Regions from separate parts of the Streptomyces roseirectus genome, predicted to be linked through region 1. Evidence: riboswitches for the same ligand, from Rfam matches in the RefSeq annotation. Region 1 holds a riboswitch; the other holds the start of a gene.
What was found. A riboswitch is a leader RNA that binds a small molecule or an ion and turns the genes downstream of it on or off. The one in region 1 is predicted to bind glycine.
Positions count from the first base shown of each region.

Region 2: linked by a shared signal. The riboswitch ahead of gcvT (glycine cleavage system aminomethyltransferase GcvT) and the one ahead of gcvP (aminomethyl-transferring glycine dehydrogenase) in region 1 are both predicted to bind glycine.

Region 1 covers NZ_CP060828.1:7,810,813-7,814,213, reverse strand. Annotated here, with positions in the region: gene gcvP (aminomethyl-transferring glycine dehydrogenase) at 1-1,595, opposite strand, end outside; glycine riboswitch at 1,770-1,863, opposite strand; gene IAG44_RS33690 (PRC-barrel domain-containing protein) at 1,986-2,360, shown strand; gene IAG44_RS33685 (DNA polymerase IV) at 2,405-3,401, opposite strand, start outside.
Region 2 covers NZ_CP060828.1:2,866,196-2,869,596, reverse strand. Annotated here, with positions in the region: gene glyA (serine hydroxymethyltransferase) at 1-662, opposite strand, end outside; gene gcvH (glycine cleavage system protein GcvH) at 675-1,052, opposite strand; gene gcvT (glycine cleavage system aminomethyltransferase GcvT) at 1,109-2,227, opposite strand; glycine riboswitch at 2,289-2,396, opposite strand; glycine riboswitch at 2,397-2,496, opposite strand; gene IAG44_RS11710 (AAA family ATPase) at 2,683-3,351, shown strand.

The DNA.
Region 1 (3,401 bases):
CCGAACTCGGGCCAGGTCACCGGCTCCATCTCGGTCGTCGCGTTGAGCTTCATCGTGCACGACCCGAGCGGAATCATCCCCCGGTCGAGCGCGTAGTCCCGGTCGGCGAGCTTGCGCAGGTACCGCAGCATCGCGGTCTCGGACCGGTGCTGGTGGAACACGGGGTGCGTCAGGATCTCGTCCCGCCGCAGCACCTCGTCGCCCAGCACCTCCCCGGCGCCCGCGTCGAGCGCGTCCACGTCCCCGTCGACCCCGAACGCCCGCCACACGACGGCCAGTTGCTCCCGCGTGGTGGTCTCGTCGCAGGCGATGGACACATGGTCACCGTCGACGAGCCGCAGGTTCACCCCACCGTCCCGAGCGACGTCGACAACCCGAGCCGCGTCCCCGGGCACCCGCACCAGCACCGTGTCGAAGTAGGAACGGTGGACGATCTCGACGCCCCCGCCGCGCAGCCCCTCCGCGAGGACGGTGGCGTACCGGTGCGTCTTCCAGGCGATCTGCCGCAGCCCCTCGGGCCCGTGGTAGACGGCGTACATCCCGGCCATCACCGCGAGCAGCACCTGCGCCGTACAGATGTTGCTGGTCGCCTTCTCCCGCCGGATGTGCTGCTCACGCGTCTGGAGCGCCAGCCGGTACGCCCGGTTCCCGTCCACGTCGACGGACACCCCGACGAGCCGTCCGGGCAGACTCCGCGCGAACTTCTCGTGCACGGCCATGTATCCGGCGTGCGGCCCCCCGAACCCCATCGGCACCCCGAACCGCTGCGTGGTCCCGACGGCGATGTCCGCCCCCAGCTCCCCGGGCGACGTCAGCAACGTCAACGCGAGCAGATCGGCGGCCACGGTGACCAACGCGCCCAGCTCATGCGCCTGTTCGATCAGCGGCTTGAGATCGCGGACGACGCCGGAGGCGCCCGGGTACTGGACCAGCACCCCGTTGATCTCCCGCCCGGCGACCTCGGCCGGAATCCCCTCGCCGAGATCGGCGACGACGACCTCGACACCCGTCGGCTCGGCCCGCGTCCGGATCACGGCGACGGTCTGCGGGAGCGCGTCCGCGTCGACGAGGAAGAGCCCCTTCTTGTTCTTGCCCATCCGCAGCGACAGCGCCATCGCCTCGGCGGCGGCGGTGCCCTCGTCGAGCAGCGAGGCCCCGGACGTCGGCAGCCCGGTCAGGTCGGCCACCATCGTCTGGAAGTTGAGCAGCGCTTCGAGCCGCCCTTGAGAGATCTCCGGCTGGTACGGCGTGTACGCGGTGTACCAGGCCGGGTTCTCCATCACGTTGCGCAGGATCACGGGCGGCGTGAACGTCCCGTGGTACCCGAGCCCGATCATCGATCCGAGCACCTGGTTGCGGCCGGCCAGCTCCCGCAGCTCGGCCAGCACCTCGGCCTCGGTCCGCGCCCCGGGCAGCGCGAGCGCGGCGACGTTCTTGATGGCGTCCGGCACGGCGGCGGCGGTCAGCTCGTCCAGCGAGCCGTAGCCGACCTGCGCGAGCATCTTGTCCTGGGCCTCCCGGTCGGGCCCGATATGGCGCTGTTCGAAGGGAACGCCCTGTTCCAGGACGTGGAGCGGCGTACGGGGGGCTGTCATGGGGGGCCTCCTGGTCCAAGACGACCTTCGGGGGCACCACGGCTGTGGGGTGCCCGGACGGCCTCCCCCTCTGTCATCTCAACCTGAGAGCTTCACCGGCCGCCCGAGAGCGCCCGGCTTTCACCGTCGGTGAGAGCGGACGCCGTCGACACCCGCTCTGCTTTCCAGAGTGACCTCGTCCATGCGGTACGTGAGCCTGAGAGATTCCGGGGAGGAGTTGCTCCTTCGGCGCCCCCGATGTTCCGGAGGACTCTCCCGCACAGGGTCGACAGCCATTTCCAGCCTACCAGCGAGGTCAACGGCGCCTTCTTCGAGTGGCCCCGCGACCAGTTCTGTTCTTTTGTAGTCCTTACGACGAATCTCAGCCGACTTGCGACCACTGGAGGGCCCGTGCAGACCGACATCGATCCGCGCCACCTGATCGGCCGCAAGGCGTACGACCGCAACGGCGCGAAGATCGGCACGATCGACGAGGTCTACCTCGACGACGCGACCGGCGTCCCCGAGTGGGCCGCGATAAGGACCGGCATCTTCACCCGCGACGCCTTCGTCCCCCTGGAGACCAGCGAACTCGTCGAAGGCACCCTCCACGTCCCCTACGACCGCGCCCTCATCAAGGACGCCCCCGACTTCGGCGTCGGCCGCCACCTCTCCCCCGCCCAGGAACTCCAGCTCTACCACCACTACGGCATGGACACCGTCGCCCCCACCCCACCGGAGGACCGCGACTTCGGCACCATCGCGGGCGACGACCCGACCCCCTGAACACCAGCCCCCGCCCCAGGCCCAGGCTCCGGAATCTCTCAGGCTCACGTACCGCACAGGCCCTGGACACACGCCTCCCCCGGCACCAGCGGCAGCGCCTCCGCCGGCTCCAGTCCGGCATCGTCCACCCGGAACGTCCGCACCCGCCCCGGCACGGTGTCCGCCGGTGTCTCGAACCGTACGGTCACCCGCCCGACCCCGCTGCCCTGCACCCACCCGTGCCCGAACTCGGCGTGCCGCACGTCCTGCCCCGGCCGCCACCGGTGCTCGGCGGGCACCACGTCGGCCGGCTCCTCCCCGGGCGCCTCCACGACCTCCTCCTCGTCCCGTATCTCCTCCGCGGCCTGCGCGAACAGGTCCTCCTGCGTGAAGTCCGCCAGCCCCGACACACCGACGCCCAGCAGCCGCACCCCGCCCGTGGTGTCCACGGACTCCAGCAGCCGCGCCGCCGCCTCCCGCACCACCGCGGGGTCGTCCGTGGGCCCGCGCAGCGTCTCGGACCGGGTCAGCGTCGAGAAGTCGTAGCGCCGCACCTTCAGCACGATCGTCCGCCCCGACAGCCCGGCCGCCCGCAGCCGGCTCACACACCGGTCCGCGAGCCGCCGCACCTCGAACCCGACCCGCAGCCGGTCATGGATGTCGACGTCGTAGGTGTCCTCCACGGACACCGACTTGGTCTCCCGCTCGGCCACCACGGGCCGCTCGTCGCGCGCCAGCGCCATCGCGTACAGCCCGTGTCCGTGCGCCTTGCCGAGCAGCCGGACGAGTTCGTCCTCACCGGCCTCGACGATCTCGTCGACCGTGGTGATCCCGGCCCGCCGCAGGTGGTCCCCGGTGGCCGGCCCGACCCCGGGGAGCGTGCGCACCGTCATCGGCCCGAGCAGCGCCCGCTCGGTGCCCGGCTCGATCAGGACCAGGCCGTCCGGCTTGGCGCGTTCGGAGGCGATCTTCGCGAGCATCTTGGACGCGGCGAGCCCCACCGACCCGGTCAGCCCCGTGACCGCCCGTATGTCCGCCCGCAGCCTGCTGCCCGTCGCCTCG
Region 2 (3,401 bases), 4.9 Mb from region 1:
GCGTACGGCACGGGGTTCGCGTGCAGCCCCGCCGCGACGAGCCCGGCGAAGTGCGCCATGTCGACCCACAGGTACGCCCCGACCTCGTCGGCGATCCGCCGGAACGCCGCGAAGTCCAGCTCACGCGGGTACGCGGACCACCCGGCGATGATCACCTTCGGCCGGTGCTCGATGGCCAGCCGCTCCAGCTCGGCCATGTCCACCAGACCGGTCTCGGGGGACACGTGGTAGGCGACGACATTGAACTGTTTGCCGGAGAAGTTCAGCCGCATCCCGTGCGTGAGGTGCCCCCCGTGCGCGAGGTCGAGCCCCAGGATCGTGTCCCCGGGCTGCGCCAGCGCGAACAGCGCGGCCTGGTTCGCGGACGCCCCCGAGTGCGGCTGGACGTTCGCGTACTCCGCGCCGAACAGCTCCTTGACCCGGTCGATGGCGATCTGCTCGGCGACGTCGACGTGCTCACACCCGCCGTAGTACCGGCGCCCCGGATACCCCTCGGCGTACTTGTTCGTGAGAACGGACCCCTGCGCCTCCATGACCGCGAGCGGAGCGAAGTTCTCCGACGCGATCATCTCCAGCGTCGACTGCTGCCGGTTCAGCTCCGCGTCGACGGCGGCGGCGACCTCGGGGTCCAGCTCGTGCAGGGACGTGTTCAGGACAGACATGGGGACGACTCCTCAGCCGGCGGTGTAAGCGGTGTACTCATCGGCGGACAGCAGCTCGCCCGGCTCACCGGCGACCCGCACCTTGAACAGCCAACCGCCCTCGAACGGCTCGGAGTTGACCAGCGACGGGTCCTCGACGACGTCCGGGTTGACGGCGGTGATCTCACCGGAGACCGGCGCGTACAGCTCGCTCACCGACTTCGTCGACTCCAGCTCGCCGCAGGACTCGCCCGCGGTCACGGCGTCACCGACCGCCGGAAGCTGGACGAAGACGACGTCGCCGAGGGCGTTCGCCGCGTGCTCGGTGATCCCGACCGTCGAGACGCCGTCCTCGGCGGCCGAGATCCACTCGTGTTCCTTGCTGTAGCGCAGGTTCTGGGGGTTGCTCATGGCCTGAATTCTCCTGTACGCGGGGGAGTGCTGATGAATAGAGAGCTACGGAAGGGTCACTTCTGGCGCTGGTAGAACGGCAGAGCCACGACCTCGTACGGCTCGTGGCTGCCCCGGATGTCCACCCCGACCCCGGCCGTCCCCGGCGCGGAGTGCGCCGCGTCGACGTACGCCATCGCGATCGGCTTGCCCAGCGTGGGGGAGGGCGCCCCGGACGTCACCTCGCCGATCACCGCGCCGTCCGCGACGACCGCGTACCCGGCGCGCGGCACCCGCCGCCCCTCGGCGACCAGCCCGACCAGCACCCGCGGCGGCTGCTGTGCGGCCAGCTCGGCGGCCTCGGCCAGCGCCGCGCGCCCCACGAAGTCGCCCTCCTTGGCGAACTTCACGACCCGCCCGAGCCCGGCGTCGAAGGGCGTCAGGTCCGTCGACAGCTCGTGCCCGTACAGCGGCATGCCCGCCTCCAGACGCAGCGTGTCCCGGCAGGAGAGCCCGCAGGGCACGAGGCCCGCGTCCGCGCCCTCGGCGGACAGCGCCTCCCACAGCGCCACGGCGTCCGACGGCGCCACGAACAGCTCGAACCCGTCCTCGCCCGTGTACCCGGTGCGCGCGATCAGCGCCCGCACCCCGGCGACGGTCCCCGGCAGCCCGGCGTAGTACTTGAGCCCCTTGAGGTCGGCGTCCGTCAGCGCGCCGACGATCCCGGCCGCCTCCGGCCCCTGGACGGCGATCAGCGCGTACGCGTCCCGGTCGTCGCGCACGAGGGCGTCGAACCCGGCGGCCCGCTCGGTCAGCGCGTCCAGCACGACCTGCGCGTTCGAGGCGTTGGCGACGACCATGAACTCGGTCTCGGCGAGCCGGTAGACGATCAGGTCGTCCAGGATGCCGCCGTCGGCCCGGCAGATCATCGTGTAGCGGGCCCGGCCCACGCCGACGGCCGCGAGGTCGCCGACCAGCGCGTGATTCAGCAGCGCGGCGGCCTGCGGGCCGGTGACGGTGATCTCACCCATGTGCGAGAGGTCGAACAGGCCGGCCTTCGTGCGGACCGCGGTGTGCTCGTCCCGCTCGGAGCCGTAGCGCAGCGGCATGTCCCAGCCGGCGAAGTCGGTCATCGTCGCGCCGAGTGAGCGGTGCAGGGCGTCGAGCGCCGTACGGCGCGGGGAACTGCTGGTCATCGGACGGTCGTCTCCCAGGAGTGACGGGCGAGGAAAGGGCTCCCCGTACGGAACGGGAAGATCCTCCCCATCTGTCATCGGAACCTGAGAGGTTCGCCATGACCCGGACGGGGAACACGGCTTGCACCTTGGGTGGGGCCACCGCAGGCGGCCCGCTTTTCAGATGTGCCTCGCCCGCGCGGTAACGGTGCCTGAGAGATTCAAGGGAGGGACTTGCTCCTTCGGCGCCCCAGCGAAACGGCTGCTGAGGACTCTCCCGCGCGGATTCAAACGGCCGGTATGCAGTTGGCGCGGCCATCATCGCACGTGAACCCCACCCCGCGGCAGGCCGCATCTGTAACCGGCCTGTACCCGTACGCGCATGAAATCGGGAGACAGATTCCATTACCTTCTCTTTACTGTCTATGGGGAGACCCGTACCTGAAAGGTGTGGCCCCAAGGGGAGGACGATCACGGTGAACAGGACCACGGCGTACGCGACGACCTCGGCGCTCACCCTGCCCGCACAGCCCGGCGCCCCGGCCAGGGAGTCGTGCGCCGACCGCCCCGCACCGGTCGTCCGCGACCTGCGCGACCGCGCGGGCCACAGCCCCCACGCCCTCCTCTTCGGCCCCCGCGACCTCGTCGTCGTCACGGGCCTGCCCGGCAGCGGCAAGTCCACGCTGATGCGCCGCGCCGTCCACGGCACCCGCGTCGACTCCCAGGACACCCGCGACCGCTGGGACGAGCGGACGCCGGCGTACCTCCCGTACGCCGTCTACCGCCCCCTCGTCCGCGTCGCCCACTACGCGGGCCTGTGGCGGGCGCTGCGCTCCGGCGAGGGCGTCGTCGTCCACGACTGCGGCACCCAGTCCTGGGTCCGCTCCTGGCTCGCCCGCGCGGCCCGCCGCCGGGGCGGCACGCTCCACCTGCTGCTGCTGGACGTCACCCCGGACACGGCGCTCCAGGGCCAGCGCGAGCGGGGGAGGGGTGTGTCGAAGTACGCGTTCCTGCGCCACCGGCACGCGGCGTCCCGCCTGATCCGCTCGGTGGAGAAGGGCAACCTGCCGGACGGCTGCGGGGCGGCGGTGCTCATGGACCGCCAGGCGGTGGACGTGCTGCGCAGGATCGCGTTCACCGGCTGACCACCGGGCCGGCCCGCGCCCCCTTAAACTCTCCTCTCCAACAGCGGTTC